4 regions of the Agrobacterium sp. SORGH_AS 787 genome follow, and region 4 is predicted to be linked to each of the others. Evidence: riboswitches for the same ligand, from Rfam matches in the RefSeq annotation. Region 4 holds a riboswitch; each other region holds the start of a gene.

Region 1 (5,693 bases), on a different contig from region 4:
AGAGAAGCAATTTCATCGTGATATCCTTATTGGGTTTCGATCATGACCGGCGCGCGATAGCGGATATGGCAGGCATCCTCGCCTTCTCGTTCCACATCGACATGAACGCCAAACACATCGAAGATGAGTTCCGGGGTCAGGACCTTGCAGGGCCTACCCATCGCAACGAGCGCTCCCGCCTTGAGCACAGCGATCCGGTCACAGAACATCGCCGCGTGATTGAGATCATGCAAAGCGGCAACGACGGTTAACCTCTGCTGGCGAACCAGATGCAGAAGTGCGATCTGGTGGCCGATGTCGAGATGATTGGTCGGCTCGTCCAGGAGCAGGATCTTCGGCTGCTGTGCCAAAGCACGGGCAATATGCAGACGTTGACGCTCTCCGCCAGAAAGCGTGTGCCACATGCGCCTCCCGAAACCCTCCATATCGACGTTACGCAACGCCTGATCGACAATCTCGTCATCTTCAGGGGACCAAGGAGACAGGGCGCCCTTATGCGGAATACGGCCAAGCTCCACCGCCTGGCGAGCACTGATGCGCTCCTGTGTCTCAGCCTGCTGCTCGACAAGCGCGATCTGGCGCGCCACATCACGACGCTGGAAAAGGTTCATCGACTTACCGTCCAGCAAGACCTCGCCGGAGCGCGGTTTTCTCAGGCCCGAAAGCATAGCCATGAGGCTCGTCTTGCCAGATCCGTTGGGCCCGACGATGCCAAGAAATTCACCAGCAGAAAGATCGAGGCTGATGTTATTGACGATGCCGACACCGCCCGTTGTCCAGCTTAGGTTGCGCACGGAAAGCATTATGCCACCCTCCGCCGCTGCGAAAGGATAAGCGCGAAGGCGGGCGCACCGAACAGTGCGGTGATGACGCCAATCGGTAGAACCTGGCCGGCGATGATGGTGCGGGAAAGAACATCGGCACCGATCATGAAGATGGCGCCGATCAATGCGGCAGCCGGAAGCAGGCGTCCGTGGCAAACGCCGACGACCAGGCGTGCAGCATGGGGAATAACGAGACCAATAAAGCCGATCGAGCCGACAATGCTGACCATGACCGCCGTCATCAGCGCAGCGGTGCCTGTCAGCACCACATAGACGCGACGCACGGGTACTCCTAGAGAAGCGGCCGATCCCGCTCCGAAGGTAAAGGCGTCCAGCGCCCGGGCATGCCAGAGGCAGACAACGAGGCCGAAAATGGCGATCGGAAGGGCAAGCGAGACATCCGTCCAGCGAACGCCGGACAGGTTGCCGAGCAACCAGAACATGATGCCCCTGGCCTGTTCAGCATTGGCAGCCTTGGTGACGATGAAAGAGGTGAGCGCGTTGAACAACTGCGAACCGGCGACGCCGGCCAGAATGATTGCGCTGTTGCCCCGCCCAGCCCTGAGCGCCAGCAGGCTGACAAGCGCAAAGGCGAGGAGCGCGCCGAGAAATGCACCGAGAGGCATGGTCAGCACGCCAGCACCCAGGCCAAGGATTGCGACGCCGACGGCGCCGGTCGATGCCCCGGCGGAGATGCCGAGAATGTAGGGGTCAGCAAGCGGATTGCGCAACAGGGATTGCAGCACGACCCCAGACACGGCGAGAGCTGCCCCACAACAGGCGGCGACCACGGCGCGGCTCAAACGATAATTCCAGATAATGCCTTCATCGATGGCATCCAGCGGATATCCGGCATGCCAGAGGCGATTGGCGACCGTCTTGGCGACAACCTCCATCGGAATGGAGGTTTCGCCAATGGAGGCGCCAAGCCAAAGCGCCACCAAAAGGCACCCGGCTGCAATGACGGCAGCACGGGCGTAAAGCAAAGAAAGGGGCATAGGCTTACTTCGCCAGGCCGAGTTGAACGATCTGGTCGGCCAACACCTCAATGCCGTCGATGGTTCGGATCGTCGGGTTCATAGCCTGTGCATCCATCACGACGATATGGTTGTTCTTGACGGCCGGCATCAGGCTTGTGACCGGATCATCCTTCAGGAATTTCTGCTTCACGGCGATATCGTCAGCTGGAAAACGGCGACGGTCCATCTTGCCCGCAACGATGATGCTGGGATTGGATTTGGCGATGGTTTCCCAGCCGACTGTGGGCCATTCCTCTTCGCTGTCGATGACATTTTTGATGCCGAGCGCTGACATGATATAGCCGGGCGCACCGTTCTTGCCTGCGACGTAAGGATCGATATCCAGTTCAGCGCTGGAGAACCAGAAGACGGCAGAGAGCTTGCCATCCATAGATGCGATCTTCTGACGCGCAGCCTCTTCCCGGGCCTTCAGGTCGGCGATGAGCTTCTCACCTCGGTCTTGGACATTGAAGATTTGCGCGAGTTCAGCGACCTCTTGATAGATCTGGTCCATGGTGAAGACAGAACTTCTGACGCCATCGCCACCGCCCGAATTGTCCTTTCCGGTGCAATCCGCAGGCGACGTATATACGGAAATCCCAAGTTCTTCGAATTGCTCAGGCTTCGCAACGATGCCTTCCGGACCGACATGCCATTGAAACTGTGCGGTGACGAGATCCGGCTTCTTCGCCACAACGTTCTCAAAACTCGGATCATTGTCCGCGAGGCGCTCCACCTTGGCGTTGGCCTCTTCATAACCCTTGATCACGGGTCCGATCCAGACGGCCGTTCCCACAACCCTATCGGCCAGTCCCAACAGATAAAGGATTTCCGTGGTGCTTTGACCGAGAGAAACGGTGCGCTGTGGCGCGTGCTTGAAGGTGACGTCCCTGCCGCAATTTTTCAGCGTCAAAGGGTAGGTCGTTTCCGCAGCCTCTGCCGTGTTCGGCACCATCGAGAGTGCAGCGAATGCCGCCGCGAGAAATGCGCCGGTGAAGTGAAATGTCATGGTTCGATAATCCCCGAAATCGTCGACGTTGCCAAAGGCATACGCCGTCATGTGAGCGCGAATGAAACACTCATTCGACAGCAACGTGCGTGAGACGATCGAGAACGAGGAAAAAACACAGATGGATGTGAGCGCTGAAGGGCGCAAATAACAATCATGACGTCTCCTGTTCAGGGCATCCCCGCCCGTGACATTGGAATGAACTTATGACGGCAGGTCTCCTGGCTCACGGATGATCGTCTTGCCCGCCTTCCCACGATAGATTCGCAGTGGCCCGACGCAGGTAAATGCGTCACGAGTGCTCGACAATCCGCTAACAGTTGCGGGGGCAGCCACGGCCTTGGAGACAATCCCCGCACCGTGTTCCCTATTATTCCTCGCGATCTCTCGCTTGGAACCGTCATAAGCCAGATAGACCTATTTGATCTGGTCCGTCAAGCGACGTCGTGTAATGTTATTACATACCAAATACAAGCCTATTAACGTGCGCTTGAGAAACAAAATGGCCGGAAACAAGTCCCGGCCATCAAGGGTTTTAACGAAATGCTCCGGTTAGGGGAGCGTATAGGCGATGACGTAATCACCAGGCTTCGTGCCGACCGATCCGTGACCGCCTGCAACCATCACGACATATTGCTTGCCATCGTCGAGAGCGTAGGTCATGGGCGTGGCCTGCCCGCCCGCGGGCAATCTTGCCTCCCATAACTGCTTTCCGCTGGTCAGATCGTAGGCGCGCAGATAGTTGTCGACCGCTGCACCGAGGAAGGCCACGCCACCCTTGGTGATCATCGGGCCGCCGATACCCGGCACGCCGACCCTGAAGGGAAGCGGCAGTGGCGTCATGTCATAGACAGTGCCGTTCTTGTGCTTATACGCAACCTTGCCGGTTCTGAGATCGGCTCCTGCGACATAGCCCCACGGTGGCGCCTGGCAAGGGATGCCGATCGGGCTCAGGAACGGGCCCATCAACACGGCATAGGGCGCGCCGTCGTTGCGGTTCAGACCCTGCTCACTGCCCTTCTCATCCTGCCCCTTCGGCGGGACTTTGTCGCGCGGAATGAGCTGCGAGGTGAAGGCAAGATAGGTCGGCATTCCGAACATCACCTGGCGCTCGGGATCGACCGCAACACTGCCCCAGTTGAAGGTACCGAAGTTGCCCGGATAAACGAGCGTACCCTTCAAGGACGGCGGCGTGTAGCGACCTTCGTAATTCAGCTGATGGAACTTGATGCGGCAGGCGAGCTGATCGAACAGTGAGACGCCCCACATGTTCTTTTCTTGCAGCGGCTCGGGCTTGAACGTCAAGGCAGAGGTCGGCTGCGTTGGCGCGGAGAAATCTTCCGGAATTGCGCCACCGGGTGCCGGTTCTTCGGTCACCGGCAGGATCGGTTCACCCGTCCGACGGTCCAGCACATAGATATCGCCCTGCTTGGTCGGCCCAACGAGAGCGGGAACAGACTGGCCATCCGGCTTTGTTATGTCGAGCAGCACCGGTTGTGCCGGCACGTCCATGTCCCATAGGTCGTGATGCACAGTCTGCCGGACCCAGCGGTCCTGCCCGGTGTTTACGTCGAGTGCCACAATCGACGAGGAGTATTTCTCTACACTCTCGCTCCGACCCATTCCGAGCTGGTCTGGAACTTGATTCCCCAAAGGAATGTAGACGAGCCCAAGCGCTTCATCGACGCTGAATACGGACCAGCTGTTGGGAGAGTTGGTCGTATAGGTCTGACCCGGCGGAAGCGGTTGGGTCTGGGTAGGGTTTCCGGAATCCCAGTTCCACAGCAACTCGCCGCTGTTCACGTCGAAGGCGCGGATAACGCCGGACTGTTCCTGGGTGGAGTAGTTGTCATTGACTGCGCCACCGACGATGATCTTGTTCCCGGCAATGGCGGGCGGCGACGTGGAATAGTAGTAGCCAGCCGGGTTGTACTTCATGCCGGTCTCCAGGTGCAGAACACCCTGGTCAGCAAAAGACGTGCAAACCTGGCCGTTTTCGGCGTCGAGCGCGATGAGACGAGCGTCGGATGTTGGGAGATAGACGCGGGCGGCGCATTGCGCGCCTGCCTGAGCGGTTGGGTCGGCATAATAGGTTACGCCACGGCATGTCTGATGCTGACGATTGGGATTGAGGCCAACATTCGGATCGTATTTCCACTTTTCCTTGCCAGTCGCCGCATCGATGGCGATCGCCCAATTGTGCGGTGTGCAGAGGTAAAGCGTTTTGCCGACCTTCAGCGGCGTCACCTGATAGGTCGTTTCGCCAACGTCGCCGGGAAGCTTGACGTCGCCGGTCTGGTAACGCCAGGCCTCTTTCAGATCGCCGACATTTGCGGTGGTGATCTGTGTCAGCGGCGAATAACGCTGTCCATAGGAGGTCCGCCCATATTGATGCCACTCGCCGTCTGGAACAGGGTTTCCATAAGATGGCGCATTGTTGACGACCTCCGTGGGCAAATTGCCCTCCTGGTCATGCGGGTCCTGCGTCATCGAGACGGCGGCCACGCCCATGGAAATGACGACGGCTGCAAGAAGCGGAACGGCGTTGGCTCCGTAACGAATGCCCGTTGGACTAACAAAACCGAGCGGCTTACGGATCCAGGGCATCAGCAGCCAGATGCCAATCACGATGATCAGGCCGCCACGCGGCCCAAGCTGCCACCAGTCCAGACCGACTTCCCAGAGAGCCCAGCAGAGTGTCGCCAGCACGAAGAGCGCGTAAAAATGCAGCGCCGCCTTGTTTCGCTTGAAAAGAAGAATTGCCGTAATGATGAAGGCAAGCCCGGCGAGCGCATAATACACGCTGCCGCCAAGCATTACGAGTTGGGATCCGAAGCCGAA
Region 2 (5,693 bases), on a different contig from region 4:
ATGACTCTGTGACAAGGAATCATAAGAGCGATTTGATTGGCACCATTGGCACGGGCCACCGCCCGAGTTGCCGTCGGATGGCCGATCTGGCGAGCAATTTCAGAGTAGCTTCTCGTTTCACCAGCGGGGATCTCGCGCAAAGCATCCCAAACTTGCTGAGTAAATGCGCTTGCAGGCGCCGAAAGTGGCGTCAAAAACCTGTCAGAACGAGCCGCGAAGTACTCAGTGAGTTCTGCGGCAGCTTGCTCTGAAGGAGGCATCCTGCCGATACCGATACCCTCTCTGGAGGTCTTCTGTAGCTTCTTAAGCTCTGCTGGAAGGCCTTTTCGATCCAAGAATTCCAGAAGATGAAGATGGCTTCGGCTGCTGACCGCGATCATGTCGCCGAGCGGCGTCGGTATCCATGTTGCGCGCAGCAACTTATCGGATCGCAAATCAGAGGGAGATTGGCCGAGAAGGCGAGCAAAAGCGGCGCGAAACGCGCTGGCGGATTCAAAGCTGGCCTCATGCTGGGCCGTAACCACTTTCCCGCCGACAGCCAACGTCTCGAATCCTTCTCGGAGCCGCCGTTGACGCGCCATTTCGAGGAATGTCATTCCGAACTGCCTTTTGAAGCTTCGCCGCACCGTTGAGGGGTCGTAACCAAGCTTGATCACATGGTCTTCAGACCAACGGAGATCAGGCCGCGAGTCCAGAGCACTTAGAAGTGCTGCAATTGTAGGATCTGCAAGCGCAGCCGCCTGAAGAGGATGGCAGCGCTTACAGGGGCGAAAGCCGGCCTCAACGCATTGTCTAATCGTCGGATAAAATGCGCAGTTCTCGCGCTTTGGCTTTCGTGCGGGGCACGTCAGGCGGCAAAAAACACCTGTAGATGAAACACACACGAAGACCTGCCCGTCGAAACTTTCATTCCGTGCAAGGAGAGCGGCATAGAGTGTATCGGTATCTGGGAGATCGAATAGCATACGGAATTCTTAGACCCGCTTGAGGCGATATGCCGCCGGATTTCGGGCGTCTATTCTTTTTTCCGATGGGCTCAGTTTCCGCAACTCCGCCGCTCCAGAAGTTCAACCCATCAAACGATGCCTCGCAACGCGGCGACCTCTCCGTTGATGTTGAAGCCTTATTGCACGAAGTCTTTTGGATCGGTTTGAGCGGTGGGTACGGTGGCGACGGGACGCCGCCATCCGTTGGTTCAGACTATCGGAAAACTAGCCAGCGAGCTCTCTCCGGAGGATCTCAGCTCCTGCACTCAAGGCACTCAGCTTGCCTCTTGCCACACGACGAGACAGAGGGACCATGCCGCAATTAGTACAGGGGCAAAGGTTATCGGCGTCGACAAATTGAAGCGCCTTGCGCAGCGTTGCAGCGACCTCTTCCGGGGTTTCGATGGTATCGCTGGCGACATCTATGGCTCCAACCATCACTTTCTTCCCTCGGACAAGCTCCAGAAGATCCATGGGGACATAAGAGTTGTGGCATTCGAGAGAGATCATTCCGATGCTGGATTTCTGCAATTTGGGGAGAGTTTCCTCATACTGACGCCATTCTGAACCGAGGGTCTTTTTCCAATCCGTATTGGCCTTAATGCCGTAACCGTAGCAAATGTGGACGGCGGTCTCGCATTTCAGCCCTTCAATTGCCCTTTCCAAAGTCGCAACACCCCAGTCATTCACCTCGTCAAAGAAAACATTGAACGCAGGTTCATCGAACTGGATGATATCGACGCCGACAGCCTCCAGTTCCCTTGCTTCCTCGTTCAGTATCCCGGCAAATTCCCAGGCAAGCTTTTCACGGCTCTTATAATGGCCGTCAAACAGCGTATCGATCATCGTCATTGGACCCGGCAAAGCCCATTTGATGGGTTGTTTGGTCTGCTGACGCAAAAACCTGGCGTCTTCGACGAAAACTGGCTTCTGGCGAGAGACGCTCGAGACGACTGTCGGAACGCTCGCATCGTAGCGATCGCGAATTCTGACGGTTTCGCGTTTCTCGAAATCGACCCCTTCGAGATGCTCGATGAATGTCGTAACGAAATGCTGGCGAGTTTGCTCGCCATCACTGACGATATCGATGCCGGCCTGTTGTTGATCGTAAAGTGACAGGCGCAGGGCGTCTCTTTTGCCCTCCAGCAATTCCTCATCCTCCAGTTTCCAGGGCGACCACAGTTTCTTGGGCTCCGCAAGCCAGGAGGGTTTCGGCAGGCTGCCGGCTGTCGATGTGGGGAAAAGTGTCTTCACAATAAGGACCTCTTATAAGTGTTGATCAGGCGGCGCACTGGGCAAACAATTGCTCAAGGACGGCGCGGTATGGCTTGATGAAATGTTTTTCGGTGAATCTGCCCTGATCCACCGCTAGGCGATTGCGTTCTTCGCGGTCGTAGACGATCCGGGTCAGCGAATAATCCTGGTGCTTCAGATCGGGCTGGTAAAACGTCCCGGCCGCTGCATTAGCATTGTAGATCTCAGGGCGATAAATCTTCTGAAACGTTTCCATCGTGCTGACGATGCCGATGAGCTCGATATTGGAATAATCCCCCAGCAGGTCACCAACAAAATAGAAGGCCAGCGGCGCAACGCTGCCCGGAGGCATGAAGTGGCGAACCTCCAATCCCATTTTCCCGAAATACTGATCGGTGGACGAGAGCTCATGCTGCCGGTACTCGACGCCCACGACTGGGTGATGATTTTCGGTCCGGTGATAGGTCTTGCTGGTCGAGGCACTGATGCAAATGACCGGCGGCTTGCGAAAGTGCGACCGGTAGGCATCCGACTGCAGAAAGGACTTGAACAGGTTCCCATGCAGGTCGCCGAAATCGGCCGGAGTACTGAAGGCAGGAAGGCTCTTGTTATACGCCGGCAGCACGACGCTGAAGTCGTAGTCCCGCACATAGGAGGAGAAGTTATTCCCCACAATGCCGTCGATACGTTCGCCGGTCTTGTGATCGATGATCGTCGTCTTCAGTATCTCGATGAGAGGAAATTTCTCGCCTTTAAAATCGAGGCATATTTCGACCGAAATGATCTCTAGTTCGACTGAATACCGGTCCGATTTGGGATTATCCCAATACGCAAGGGCGTTGAAACGGCTATCGATCATCCGTAAGACATTGCGCAGGTTCTCCTGCCTCTTTTCGCCCATGGCCAGATTGGCGAAATTGGTGGTGATGCGCGTATGCTCCGAAGGGCGGTAGTCCTCGTCGAAGGGTACGCTCGTGATTGTGAAACTGCAGGTCTGAGACATGTTGTGCCCCTTTAAAGCTGGGGGCATGGGTCTGCGGACGCATAGCAAGACAGGCCGCTACAGCGCAGCCTTTGCTACGGCACACTGGGACACCCCGCCCGTGGACGTTACTTCGCCAAAGGCAGGTCTCCTGGCTCACGGTTCATCACTTCCGTCCGTCTTCCCGGGTAAACCAGTGACATACTGGACTTCAGCTCGCCGCTTACAGTTGCGGGGGCAGCGTCGGCATTTCCGAATGACACGGAGCACCGACTTCCCTCTTAGCTCCGGCACGTTGCGCGCAACGACCGGAGAACCTTAGGCACCATGACCATATTGAAGGGTAAGCCGTCAGTCAACATCATATAACGATATCTTTATATCGTTAAATCACAACTCGACCGCAGGCTTAGATCTGATGGATTGCGCGATTGCATGCGGCGTTGAAATACGACCCTTATACGCCGCAGCCGGACCCGCACCATTAACGGCATCGATCAGAATGTTGGCTTCAATCGCGCCCTATGGACGCTGGCCGAGGGAATGTAGCGCCTGAAAACCGCCAGATCGTAAAACCGTAGAGCCGCCAAACCGATCGTCTGGAAGCCCAGGGTCCTCAAGTCGGCGACGATCTTTTCCGGAAGTCGCAACAGAGAAAGCGGAAGCCTCTCGACCGCCTGAAGCGTCCCGCCCCTCGGGACAATGACGGTCTCTCTGTTGATCGCCCGCGCGCAGGCACGCGCCGCACCGCAAGTGTCTGCCACAGCAACGCGGGCATTGAGCTTCCTGCCTAAAAACTGGTTAACGATTGTTGTCGCCATTGGCAGCTCTCCGCCCTGCAGGTGATCGGCGCCCTCGGTATCTATCACGATGCCGTCGATCCCGTCGATGGCCACGATCGGCGAATAGACGGTCAATGCCCAAAGGGTGATCCGTTCAAGGGCAGCGGCGTCGGCCGCAGGGTCGGCCTCGACCATCATCAAGTCGCGGAAGATCGCCTGTGCTTTCGCGGCCGGCATCCCTGCTCTCACGCCCGCTTTCCCGGCGGCTGCATCGGCGGCAGAGACCCAGCGCTTCGACCCCGACTTGGCGATCACGGCAATGGCCTGTTCAGGCGGAATGGAGGGATCCGCGCGCCGTATTCGATCCGTCGGCAGATCGGGAAGATAGATGGATACGACCCTTGTCATCACACGCTCTCACGAGAAACTCAGCACACTCACCCACTTTCACGCGCATTAATTCCAGAAACCATTGTGCACTCCCCACCCCCGGAACCGGCAGTTCTTCCGACGGCATCACGCTGACCGGCCATCTGGTGGTCGAGGCCGCCGGTTGCCCGAAATCGTTCGCCTCCGTTTGCCGTCGCCAGCGTCGGACGGCGATGGCCATGGTTCTTGTCTTTTCAGCGACAAGCTGGAGACGCCGCGACGCCGTCATCGGCAACCGCACCAGTTCGCCGACGACAACGCCAAGGCCCCCAAATGAGAGGCACTCCTCCATGCTCGCCAGGACGTCCTCCTCCTTGTGTCCCTCAACGAATACGACCCGGTCAGGATGAAGGCCGACTTGCGCCAGCGCCGGCATGAAGAGGTCGGGCCTTGTCAAACACCATGCCATCTGGCCCTTTGTCCGGGCCGCTATTCCGGCAACGAAGAGCGCGGCGGCCGCGCCATCGACGGTGCCAGAACCTCCGCCTGCGAACTCATGAAGTGCCCCATAGGATCCCCGCCCGGCAAGACCGCATCGATCTCCAGCGCGCCGAAGGGAAGACAGCCGGCACGTCTGCTCGGCGCGCCCTGCATCGAGGCGATGCGCTCGCGCAGATCGGAGATCAACCTCTCTCGGGCAGCAGTCATCGTTCACGGCTCCCTTCAAGATCGTGTTCAAGGATCGACGTCATGTCGTTCAACCTATTTGTTCACTTTTTGTTCATGCCCGGCACAAGAGTCAAGCCGGGCTAACGTTCGGAAATCCGTCCTAATGTAAGGATAGAGAAATATTCTCTGCCGAATCAAACAACTAAAGATGAAAGAATTTTTTTGCAGCGGCATCCCTGGTTTGCGCGGGAATGTATATCGGAGGGTGCACATCGGTCAGCAGAGTATTCTTAAGGTTTTCTGTTGAACTGCCGCCATGACGACCCCCCCCCCCGAGATCTAAGCCGCTTCTTCGTGAGACTGAGGCCCCGATCCGCTCGAAGCCGCATCGGAAGCGAAATCCCGCGCAGCCACAGCTTCCGTTTGATCCGATGCCTGAACGCGTCGAGCCGGCGCTAGCGCAACTGAAAGCACATCCGCCAAAAGGTGATCAGTGGAGGTGGGAGCTGAAATGGGACGGCTATCGCCTAGCTGTCCATATTGAACCGAAACGTGTGCGAATCCTCACACGCGGTGGCCATGACTGGACGCATCGATTTCCAACGATCGAACAGGCGGCCCGAGCGCTCGGGCCGGCGACGATGATCATCG
Region 3 (5,693 bases), on a different contig from region 4:
TTGCTTGAGTTCCAGCCAGTCTTCGTGCGTCGGAATATGGATGCCGGCCTTTTCGAACAGATCGGCAACCCGCGCTGTAGACGGCTTCCATTCCTGTTGCGTGTACTTGTCGAAGTAGTCGCCGCTCGCATATTTGGACTGTTCAAAGCCTTTGAAGCGCTGGCCACGCTCTACCGCCAGGCGATTGGAAGCCCTCAGCGCGTGATAGGTCACCGTGTAGAAATAGATGTTGGTGAAATCCACGCCTTCTTCGGAGCCATAGAAAATCCGCTCGCGCGCGAGATAGCCATGCAGGTTCATCTGGCCGAGGCCGATCGCGTGGCTCTCTGCGTTGCCCTTGGCGATGGATGGCACGGAGGCGATATGGCTCATGTCCGATACGGCTGTCAAAGCGCGGATCGCGGTCTCGACCGTCCTGCCAAAATCATTCGAATCCATCGCCGCTGCGATATTGAGTGAGCCAAGGTTGCAGGAAATGTCCTTGCCGGTCGTTTCATAGGACAGGTCGGCCTCATAGGTGCTGGGTTCACTGACCTGAAGAATTTCCGAGCAGAGATTGCTCATGGTGATGCGCCCGGCAATCGGGTTCTCGCGGTTCACCGTGTCCTCGAACATGATGTAGGGATAGCCGCTTTCGAACTGGATCTCGGCCAGCACCTGAAAGAACTCGCGCGCCTTGATCTTCTTTTTGCGGATACGGCTATCGGCGACCATCTCGCGGTACTTTTCCGTCACCGAAATTTCGCTGAAGGCGACGCCATAGATGCGTTCCACATCATAGGGTGAGAAGAGGTACATATCCTCATTGTTCTTGGCGAGTTCGAAGGTGATATCCGGAACGACGACGCCGAGCGACAGCGTCTTGATGCGGATTTTTTCGTCGGCATTTTCGCGCTTGGTGTCGAGGAAGCGCATGATGTCCGGGTGATGGGCATTGAGATAGACGGCGCCCGCACCCTGGCGCGCGCCAAGCTGGTTTGCGTAGGAAAAGGAATCCTCCAACAGTTTCATCACCGGAATGACGCCGGAAGACTGGTTTTCGATCTGTTTGATCGGCGCACCGGCTTCACGAAGATTGGTCAGCGAAAGGGCTACCCCGCCGCCGCGCTTCGAGAGTTGCAGTGCGGAGTTGATGCCACGGGCGATCGACTCCATATTGTCTTCCATGCGCAGCAGAAAGCAGGAAACCAGTTCGCCGCGCTGCTTCTTGCCCGCATTGAGAAAGGTCGGAGTCGCCGGCTGAAAGCGGCCGGAGATCATCTCATCCACAAGGTCGCGGGCCAGCTTTTCGTCGCCCCGTGCCAGCGTCAGCGCCACCATGCAGACGCGGTCTTCATACCGCTCCAAGTATCGTTTTCCGTCAAAGGTTTTCAGCGTATAGGACGTGTAGTATTTGAACGCCCCGAGGAATGTCGGGAAGCGGAATTTCTTCGCATAGGCATGATCGAAAAGATCGCGGACGAAGTTGAAGGCATACTGGTCCAGCACCGTCTGCTCGTAATAGCCTTCACTCAAAAGATAATCGAGCTTTTCGCGCAGATTGTGAAAGAACACCGTGTTCTGGTTTACGTGCTGAAGAAAGTACTGGCGTGCAGCCAGCCTGTCCTTGTCCAACTGAATCCGGCCATCCTCATCATAGAGGTTCAGCATCGCGTTCAGCGCGTGGTAATCCAGCACGGTCGCGTCCGATTGCTTCAGGGGCCTCTCGAGTGTCAACGTGTCCAAAATCGTTCCAATCCCTGTCTGACATTGACGACGTCCTCTCCCGTTCCCATCAGTTCGAAGCGATAGAGATACGGCACACCGCATTTGGCGGAGATGATGTCGCCGGCGATCCCGAAGGTTGCGCCGAAATTGCTGTTGCCCGCAGCAATCACGCCGCGAAGATTTGCTCGATTATTCGCATCGTTGAGGAAGCGAATGACCTGTTTGGGAACCGCGCCCTTGCCGTTCTCGCCGCTATAGGTCGGAACGATGAGGACGAACGGCTTGTGAACATGGAGAGGTTCAGCAGCGCTGATCGGAATGCGGCGGGCCGGGGTCTCGAGCTTGCTCACAAAGCGATGTGTGTTTTCCGAGCGGGTCGAGAAGTAGACGACCTCCCCCGCCATGCTCTGCGTCACGATGCAAGCGTGCTGATCATGTCTGGCCGAAAGCCCGCCCAGTGCATCTCGCCGGCAATCACAACTGGTACCTGGCGATAGCCGAGACCGAGCACGTGCTCATAAGCTTGCTCGTCAGTGGAGACATCGACGATTGTGTAGTCGAGACCCTGACGATCCAGAGCGCGGGTTGTCGCAGTGCATTGAACGCAAGCTGGCTTGCTGTAGACGGTGATGGTCATCTTGATCCTCGTTGGAAAAAACGCATGGGAAATCGCTCTCGCGCCGTGAAGCGCGTGATGGTCGAAAGCAGGATGGAATGCGGGGCCGAGGTATACTTGGCCGTGCTGTCGCATGGCTCGATCGCAAAAGCGCTGAACGCTTCTGTTTCGCCATGCCTCAAACGTCTGTTACTCCAACGGATAAAAGACTGAACTCGTAATCATAGGACTTCACCCCGAAGTGGCTCTACGCGGAGGCTCCAGGGAAGCGAGACGCACAGAGTCATCCCGTGCGTATTCGCGACCTTCCGGGCACCCCGCCGGTGGACGTTCTCGCTCAAGGCAGGTCTCCTGGCTCGCGGGTCGACACATTCATCTCGCCTTCCCGAAACGTCATGTTTCAGTGGCTGTTGAGAGAATGCTCGCCGCTTACAGTTGCGGGGGCAGCTGCGGCATTGCTTTACCCTGATCGGGTTTTGCGCACCGTATTCCCATCTTCGCTTCCGACAGAATCGGAAGAACCTTGAACACCAGATATAGTATGCATTTCGTCGATGGCGTCAATAGGCTGTTGTGGCGCGCCCGTGCGCAATGATGCTGCTTTCAACAGGACGTGAGGCGGCACCAAAATATGAAGCAAACGGTCTTGTTTTGTGCAAGGAGAGGTGATTATAGGCGCAAGCATTTTGCGGCGAGAGCCGCGTTCAAAGGGATTTTGGATTATGATGAAGCGTCTTTTTGCGGCTGTTGGATTTTGCGCGTTGGCTGGGTTTGCGACGACCCCCGCGACGGCTGCGACGAGCTATCCTCTGACGATCGAAAACTGCGGCGCGACGGTCACCTTCAACAAGGCGCCAGAGCGTGCCGTGGCACTTGGCCAGAATAGCGCCGAGATCATGCTGCTGCTCGGTCTTCAGGACAAGATGGTCGGCACTGCCTTCTGGCCGAACAAGGTTCTGCCGCAGGTCGCAGAAGCAAATGCCAAAGTCAAGGTTCTGACTGTCGAGTTTCCGACCTTCGAATCCATCCTGGCACAGAACCCGGACTTCGTGACCGCCGCTTTGCCGACGCTCGTCGGCCCTACCAGCAAGGTGGCGAAGCGCGAAGATTTCGACAAGCTTGGCATCTCCACCTATCTGTCGCCCAGCATGTGCGCGCTGGACGACATGTCCAAGGACAAGTCCGGTTACGGCAACCGCTCCAAGCTCTGGAACATGGAGACGCTGTATAAGGAGATCGACGATCTCTCGCAGATCTTCGATGTGGCCGACAAGGGTCAGGCCGTCATCGCCGACCTGAAGAAGCGCGAAGCTGCATTGCGTGCTGATGCGCCGAAGGATGGCAAGAAGCTTTCCTATGTCTTCTGGTTCTCCAGCCCCTCGCCTTCGGCTGACGCCTATCTCGGCGGCAAGAACAGCCCATCCGGCTATATCGCCGATCTTTTGGGCGGCACCAACGCCATTACGACCGAAACGGAATCGCCCGCGATTGGTTGGGAAACGATCATCGCCGCCAATCCCGATGTCATCGTCGTGACGCAGGTCGACCGCAATCGCTGGGAACTCGACAAGGCAGATGCCAAGATCAAGTTCCTGAATAGTGACCCTGCCACCAGCCAGATGAATGCCGTCAAGAACAAGGCGCTCGTCATCATGTCGGCGCAGGCGATGAACCCGAGCGTTCAGACGATCTATGGCGCCGAGCAGATTGCTCAGCAGTTGAAGACCCTCGGCCTCAAGTGAGTTCGGTGGCGGCTAAGGATCGATCAGGAAGCGGGATGAGCCGGCTGCTTGCCTCCGCGGCGCTCTATCTCGCCTGCTTCATGACGATTGCCCTCGTGGTCGGCATCAGTGTCGGGATTGGCGATTTGCCGATCCCGCTTTCGACCACCTATGCCGCCATCACCAACAAGCTCGGCTGGACGTCGGTCGAGATCAGCCGCATCCATGAGGCGGTGATCTGGGAGTACAGGCTGAGCCGCGCGCTCGTGGCCGTCTTCTGCGGTGCGGGCCTCGCGATGTGCGGTGCCATCATGCAGGCCATGCTGCGCAATCCACTGGCCGAGCCCTATGTTCTCGGCATTTCCGCCGGTGCTTCGACCGGTGCGGTTGCCGTCGTCATTCTCGGAATTGGCGCTGGAGCGGTGTCGCTTTCTCTCGGCGCCTTCGTCGGCGCCTTCGCCGCATTCTTCCTGGTCGCCATCTTATCCAATGGCGCTCGCGGCGGAGCCGACAGAACGATCCTCGCCGGTGTCGCAGCCGCTCAGCTATTCAATGCTGCCACATCCTATGTGGTCACCACATCCGGCAACGCGCAGCAGGCGCGCGATGTGATGTTCTGGCTTCTCGGCAGCTTCGGCGGTGTACGCTGGCCGGATGTCGGTCTCGTTTCCATCGTCGTCGGTCTCGGTTTGATCTGCTGCCTGTTCCATACCCGCGTTCTCGATGCCTTTGCTTTCGGCGATGAAGCGGCCGCTTCTCTAGGTGTCAATGTCGGGCGGACACGCATCATCCTCTTTGCGCTGACGGCAGTTATTACCGCCACCATCGTCAGCATGGTGGGAACGATCGGCTTCGTTGGCCTCGTCGTTCCCCATGCGGCACGGTTCGTCGTCGGGCCGCTGCATGCACGGCTCTTGCCGGCCTGCGCCATCACCGGTGCCATCTTCATGGTGCTGGCGGACATCGCCTCCCGCACGCTCGTCCCGCAGCAGGTTCTGCCCATCGGTGTGGTGACGGCGCTTGTCGGCGTGCCCTTCTTCTCCGTCATCCTTTACAGGCTGCAACGCGCGTCATGAGTATCACAGCGGACAATCTGGTGTGGAAGGTCGGTGCCAAGACGATTGTGGATGGCATTTCCTTCACGGTCGAGCCAGGCAAGATGCTCGGACTTCTCGGCCCAAACGGCTCCGGAAAAACATCGCTGCTACGGCTGCTCAGCGGGTTGAAGAAACCCCATTCCGGAAGGGTGCTGCTGGACGGCACGGACATCAAAACGATCCGCCGCAAATCTCTGGCGCAGCGCATCGCCTTCATCGAGCAGCACGCCACGACGAACGTCAATCTCAAGGTCATCGACGTCGTCAAGCTTGGGCGCTTTCCCCACAAATCGATGTTCTCCGGTTGGACGCGGGAAGACGACGCAGCGGTGAATGAGGCGCTTGAGCGCACGGAAATGGCAGCCAAACGCAATGATGCCTGGCAGAGCCTCTCGGGCGGTGAGAAGCAGCGTGCTCATCTTGCTCGCGCCCTGGCGCAGTCGCCGAAGGAGCTCATCCTCGATGAGCCCACCAATCATCTGGATGTCCACCACCAGATCAGTCTTCTTCGTCTGGTGTCTCAGCTTCCGGTCACCAGCATCATAGCACTCC
Region 4 (5,693 bases):
ACAGTGAAGATGTAGCGGTGGACTTCGCCGGGTGGCGGGCATGCTCCGCCAAAACCGACAACGCCATAATCGTTGCGGATTTCCAGAGCTCCCGCGGGCAGTTTCTTCTTGCCGCTTGCATCAGGTTCGAGCGCCGTTTGAGAGGCGGGAATATTCACCACGTTCCAGTGCCACCAGCCTGAGCCTGTCGGCGCATCCGGGTCGTAAGTCGTGATGGCAAAGCTCTTTGTGCCAGCCGGTGCGCCAGACCAGGATAGCTGCGGCGACTGATTTCCGCCCTCGCAGCCGAAGCCCTTGAACACGAAGGTCGACGCAAGTTGCTGACCCTCGGCAATCGATGTGCTCGATAATTTGAAGTCCGCGGCGCTTGCTGTCGTGGTGGTTAGCAAGGCGAGTATGAAGCCTGTCGCAACGTTCTTTTTCAGCATGATGAGGTGTCCTTTCCACACATTGATCATGCCCATTCCAATAGACCTTCACGGAATTTCGAGCTTCCGGCTGGCGATCAAAGACTATCGAAAAACGATCAGAGTTCTGCCGTCCGGATGGAGCGCGGCTTGAGACCGAATCTCTTGCGGAAGGCTTCGGAGAAATGGGAGGGCGTCTTGAAGCCGCACTCCAACGCGATGCTGGAGATCGGGCTATCCGTCGATTGCAGCATTCCCAACCCCTTCTCCAGTCTCGTGTTCAACAGGATCTGCGAAAATCCAGGACCGGATTTCGCCAGCCACCGGCGGAAACTGGCTTCACTCATGGCAAAATGCCGGGCGACGTCTTCGGCCCGCCAGGGCTGGCTGATGTCGGTCTCTATCAGCCGCCGCACCTTGTTCCATGGCTGGTCTTCACCTCTCCTCGGCAGATGGACACCGTGATGGCGCAGCCAGACCAATGGCTCCAGAAGGCGATGGCGCTTGACCGGGATGGGTAAAGCGTCGTCATCCAAGGCTCGCCGCGTGATCTCTACGACATCATAATCAGCGCTTTGTGCCTGGCGAATAATCTGCACACCGGGCGGGCCAGCTGCGAGCGGCTGATCGGCGAAGACCGAGTCAATCAACTCATGATCGAAGTAGATCCCGGTCGCCCGATAGTTTGCAGCACTGACAGGACGGTTTTCCAAGGTCACGATAGAACCCGATGGGAAAATAAGGAGGTCACCGGCCTCGCCCACGAACTCGCCGTTCACGGGGCAGACGACCCTTTTGCTCCCCACACAGATGAAGCATAGGAAGGTCAGGCCGATGAACAGATCCGTGAATGTCGCGGCCGTGGCTTGGGTAATGGGAAACACGGAGACGCCCGGCCCATGAAAATCCAGTTGCTCTACGGATTGCGCCGTCATCGATGCTTTTATCCCTGCTATTGCCTTTACTGAGTGGGAGAGCGCACTCGGGAGGCACATAGCGGCTTGAGGGCGCGCGATGTCAATCTGCCACATGCCTCATGGCAGATACCGAAACGTAGCTATCCAAAATGCTGAAACGGCCCCTTGACAGCTCTGCAATTCGAGCGCAATGAATCGCCCATGATCAACGAACGCGCACCCATCTCCTGCACGTATTTTTGGGCCTACCTGTAAAGGGCGGCTCGACAGATCACTTTGTCAACAAGCCGCCGTTAGGCGGCTTTGTTGTTTTCCAAGCGTCCTGACGGCAAAAGACCAGAAAACCGAAGGACCAGACCCATGACCGAAGACAGCCTCCTGACACTGCCGAGACCGCCCGTCGTCACCATTCGTGGTGCGCGCCCTGCCGATCTTCCCGAACTCAATGAGATGATCACCCTGCTTGCCGCCCATCATGGCGATGCCGCCGCGATTACGCCCGAGAAGCTCGAGCGCGATCTTTTCGGCCAGGTCCCCTGGATCACCGCACTGGTGGCCGAAGCTGCAGGCGAGCTTATCGGTTACGCCATTCTCGTGCCGCTCTACCGCGCACAGGAAGGCCGCCGCGGCATGGAATTGCACCACCTCTTCGTACGGGACGGGCATCGCGGACACGGCACCGGCCAGCATCTTGTGGCGCGCGCGCGCGACGTTGCCAAGCGCTGCGGCTGCGACTTCCTGTCCGTCGGTGCTGCAACAGGCAACTTTGCCGCACACAAGTTCTACGAAAACATGGATTTCGTCCCGCGTCCCGTCACCGGCATGCGCTTCATGCAAGCGATCGCCTGAGCTTCTTCGCTTTAGGAGAATGACATGACTCGTATTGCCATTGCGCTGACGCAAGACTTCGCCGACTGGGAACCTGCACTGCTTGCCGCTGCGGCCCGCAGTTATCTCGGCGTCGAGATCGTAACCGCATCACCCGACGGCCAGCCCGTCATTTCGATGGGCGGGTTCAAAGTGATGCCGGAAACGTCCTATGATGCTCTCGACCCGGAGACGATCGACGCGCTTGTCATTCCGGGCGGCATGAGTTGGGAAAAGGGCAGCGCGCCCGATTTTAGCGATCTGGTCTATCGCTTTCGGGCGCGAGGCCGCGTGGTTGCAGGCATCTGCGCCGCGGCCAGCGCGCTCGCCGGGACAGGCATCTTGAACAGTGTGGCCCATACCGGCAACGCCCTGGCGTCGCATCAGAAGTATGGTGCCTATGAGGGAGGAGCGCTCTATCGCGATCAGCCACAAGCCGTCAACGATCAGGGTGTCGTCACCGCGCCCGGCAATTCACCGGTCAGCTTTGCTAAAGAGGTGCTGAAAGCTCTCGGCCTGTGGGGATCGGAAACCGACGCGGAACTGTCGGTATTTTCTGCGGAACACTTGCCGACTTAACGATCCAGAACACGGCAGAGACGCGCCGGTCCTTGCGCGCCCTCTGCCGACATTGATCGACGAAGATCGCGGCTGTTGATATGAAGGCTGCGTTCGAAAGGGATGTTCATCCGCTCGATCTTGTTTCGGGCAGCGGCAAGAAACATCTCGCGGTTTGCGATAAAGTAAGCGCGACAGGTTTCTTCCGCCGGCACCTCAGTCATCAGCGCTTTGAAAGCGAGGCGGTGCATGGCGCAAAGCGCGCCATGACCGGGAACGGAAAAACGCAGGCAATCGAGTTCATGGCTCCAATCGACTGCGTTTTGACCCGCCATCATTTTTACTTTGCAGCCTCGAAGCGCTTGAGGAACAGCCCGCTCAACGAGCCGAGGATCAGCCAGAAGACGAAGCTGGTGACTGTTGCAAGCACGACGAAGCGGCGTTCCAGCGGCAGAGGCGCCAGCGCATGTTCACCCGCAGGCGGCAATGGCGCACCGACGACGTGCGGCGCGACGATCAAGACGACGGCAAGGATCACCGCCCAGGGCTCCGAGCGGCGGAAGGCCAGAAGCGCAATGCCCCCGGCAGTCGCGGCAGCGGTCGCAATCCACCAGGCCTGACGCGCGCCAAGATCAGCAGCAGGGCTGCCCGGCAGTTCTGGCGGCAAACCGATCATCGGCGCCAGCATGACGACAGCAAAGCCGGCGAGCCCCCAGAAGAGACCTTCGCGCCAACCACCCTGGGAGCCGCGAAGCGAGATCAGACCGGTGAGCACCAGCGCATAGCCGATGGCCGTCAGCACGTTAGCGGCCACGGTGTAGGCATTGCGCTCGAAACCATCTGCCGGCGTCCAGGCTTCCGCGTCATGATGGTGATCGGCGGGTGTGGCCGCATCATGGGAGTGACCTGCCTCGCCACCGGCGCTTTCGAAGGTTTCCGCCTGGAGGATCAATGGCGTTGTGCCAACCGCCTGCATGGCGCTGACGGCAAGCCCCGCTATCAGTCCCACGAGGACAGCGGTAAAGACAATATTTCTGAAAAACGGCATCTTATGTCCCCTCAATGGCAGGGGAAAGCGTTGGCGTGGCGCGTATCATGCGCCGCATTATGCATGGCCTCGACATGCGAGAAGCCGACGAAACCGACAATGAACAAACCAAGTGCAACGGCACTCAGCGCCTGCAAGAGTTTCGATGTGGTCGAGGAAACGGCGCTCGACGCCGTGTTCTGTTGGATAGACATGGTGACCCTCTTTTTCAGCGGCGCACCGCTCTCAAGCAGCAGGACGCACGCATTCAACATTCACCACGGGGAAAGACAAACAAGGCTTTTCGGACGGATGACGCCAACCCGAAAACCGTGCTCTTCCGGACACCCCGCCGGCATTGACGACACTTCGCGATGGCAGGTCTCCTGGCTCGCGGGTCGCAGCCTTGAAAACACCTTCCCGATGCCAAAATCAGCATCAGTGGATTTCGTTTTCAGGCTCGCCGCTCACAGTTGCGGGGGCAGCCACGAATGAGAGCAGAGCTCCTATCGTATTCCCTTTTCACTTTCCGGCATATCCGGAAAGACCATCACGCCTCTGTTATCAGTCAGCGGTTGTGGAGAGTCAATGCGGGAAGCGTGGCCTCCCGCTTTCATGATGTCAACGCGCCGGAACGGCCTTGAGATAAGCGGCGATTGCATTGCGATCTTCGGCGGAGAGCTTGGCCATATTCTGCTGCACCTTGACCATCGAACCACCGACGCTGTCGAACTCCGGTGTAAAACCGGTTTCGAGATAGTTGGCTATATCGGCAACGGTCCAGGAGCCGATGGCTTGCGAACCCGGCGTGATGTCGGGGATCGTCCCATCGCCTTCCGGGTTTGGGCCGCCTGCCAGCCACTTATCCGCGATCAGCCCGCCAAGCGCCGTGCGTGGCGTGTGGCATTCGCCGCAATGGCCTGGGCCTTCCACCAGATATTGGCCGCGCGCGACATCCATGCCAGCATTGGCAAGCTGCACGCGCGGCGCGCCCTTGTCGAAATAAAGGAACTTCCAGCCGCCGAGAGCCAGTCGCATATCGAGCGGGAATGGTAAATCGTGAGGCGGCGCGTCATTGGTGCTGGCAGGCAACGTCTTCAGGTAGCCGAAGAGATCGTTGATATCCTGCGCTGTCATGCGCGCATAGGACGTATAGGGGAAGGAAGGATAGAGATGTTCGCCATTCTTTCCCACGCCTCGGGTCATGGCGTCGCCGAACTCGGCCACCGTCCAGCTTCCGATGCCGTGCTGCGGATCAGGTGAAATATTGGGCACGTGGAAGGTGCCGAAGGGGCTTGGCAAGGCCTGGCCACCGGACAGGGTCTTCAAGGCATCGCCGCTGGCATTCGGGGCAGCATGACAGCTTGCACATCCGCCCGCCCAAAACAGCGTCTCCCCATTGGCAAGATCGGGCTCACCCAGATTGGCCCAATGGCTTGGCGGTTGGCGCTCAGGTGCCGTCACCCACATGAAAATGCCGAAACCGGCAAGACCTGCGACCGCAACCCCGCCTGCCAGCTTTGCCCAGATGGACGCCATCCGCCTCTCCGCTATCGATAAAACATGATAAAAAGAATAGCCCGCCGCTGAACCGGCGGGCTTGTCTTGGCTGTCTTACTTCTTCACGCGATAGGCCTGATGGCAGGAGCTGCAATCGGCACCGAGCGTCTTCAGGGCAGCACCCGTGCTGGCCTGATCGGTTGGCAGCTGTGCGAGAACGGTATCGGCATCCGCACCGAGCTTTTCCGACTTTGCCTTGAAGTCCGCAAAGTTCTGCCAGATGGTAGGCGACGCAGCGCCTCCCTCGGAGCCAGCCGGGAACTGATCCGGGAACGCCTTGGCGTTGGTGCTGATGGTGGTGACGGCGGTCTTCACGGCCTCGGCGTCGTAGGGCTTTTCACCCTTGGCGATCGCGCC

What was found. Region 4 has a riboswitch for cobalamin ahead of QE435_RS17890 (CbtB-domain containing protein). Riboswitches for the same ligand answer to the same signal wherever they lie in the genome.
Region 1: another riboswitch for cobalamin. It lies ahead of QE435_RS02670 (ABC transporter substrate-binding protein); the one in region 4 lies ahead of QE435_RS17890 (CbtB-domain containing protein).
Region 2: another riboswitch for cobalamin. It lies ahead of QE435_RS23490 (DUF1852 domain-containing protein); the one in region 4 lies ahead of QE435_RS17890 (CbtB-domain containing protein).
Region 3: another riboswitch for cobalamin. It lies ahead of nrdH (glutaredoxin-like protein NrdH); the one in region 4 lies ahead of QE435_RS17890 (CbtB-domain containing protein).

The regions. Positions count from the first base shown of each region.
Region 1 covers NZ_JAUTBG010000001.1:619,743-625,435, forward strand. The annotation lists gene QE435_RS02660 (ABC transporter ATP-binding protein) at 27-806, opposite strand; gene QE435_RS02665 (iron ABC transporter permease) at 803-1,822, opposite strand; partial or broken gene QE435_RS02670 (ABC transporter substrate-binding protein) at 1,827-2,786, opposite strand; cobalamin riboswitch at 3,046-3,269, opposite strand; gene QE435_RS02675 (glucose/quinate/shikimate family membrane-bound PQQ-dependent dehydrogenase) at 3,405-5,693, opposite strand, start outside.
Region 2 covers NZ_JAUTBG010000003.1:2,956-8,648, forward strand. The annotation lists gene QE435_RS23480 (trifunctional transcriptional activator/DNA repair protein Ada/methylated-DNA--[protein]-cysteine S-methyltransferase) at 1-965, opposite strand, end outside; gene QE435_RS23485 (methionine synthase) at 1,212-2,240, opposite strand; gene QE435_RS23490 (DUF1852 domain-containing protein) at 2,266-3,243, opposite strand; cobalamin riboswitch at 3,346-3,558, opposite strand; partial or broken gene QE435_RS23495 (DNA polymerase Y family protein) at 3,813-4,412, opposite strand; partial or broken gene QE435_RS23500 (ImuA family protein) at 4,333-5,081, opposite strand; partial or broken gene QE435_RS23505 (ATP-dependent DNA ligase) at 5,414-5,693, shown strand, end outside.
Region 3 covers NZ_JAUTBG010000001.1:1,134,880-1,140,572, forward strand. The annotation lists gene nrdE (class 1b ribonucleoside-diphosphate reductase subunit alpha) at 1-1,725, opposite strand, end outside; gene nrdI (class Ib ribonucleoside-diphosphate reductase assembly flavoprotein NrdI) at 1,713-2,111, opposite strand; gene nrdH (glutaredoxin-like protein NrdH) at 2,120-2,344, opposite strand; cobalamin riboswitch at 2,647-2,864, opposite strand; gene QE435_RS04985 (ABC transporter substrate-binding protein) at 3,049-4,065, shown strand; gene QE435_RS04990 (iron chelate uptake ABC transporter family permease subunit) at 4,101-5,120, shown strand; gene QE435_RS04995 (ABC transporter ATP-binding protein) at 5,117-5,693, shown strand, end outside.
Region 4 covers NZ_JAUTBG010000002.1:1,797,911-1,803,603, reverse strand. The annotation lists gene QE435_RS17920 (YbhB/YbcL family Raf kinase inhibitor-like protein) at 1-428, opposite strand, end outside; gene QE435_RS17915 (AraC family transcriptional regulator) at 527-1,342, opposite strand; gene QE435_RS17910 (GNAT family N-acetyltransferase) at 1,685-2,173, shown strand; gene QE435_RS17905 (type 1 glutamine amidotransferase family protein) at 2,198-2,770, shown strand; gene QE435_RS17900 (hypothetical protein) at 2,767-3,084, opposite strand; gene QE435_RS17895 (CbtA family protein) at 3,090-3,797, opposite strand; gene QE435_RS17890 (CbtB-domain containing protein) at 3,809-3,991, opposite strand; cobalamin riboswitch at 4,135-4,343, opposite strand; gene QE435_RS17885 (cytochrome c) at 4,398-5,315, opposite strand; gene QE435_RS17880 (cytochrome c) at 5,391-5,693, opposite strand, start outside.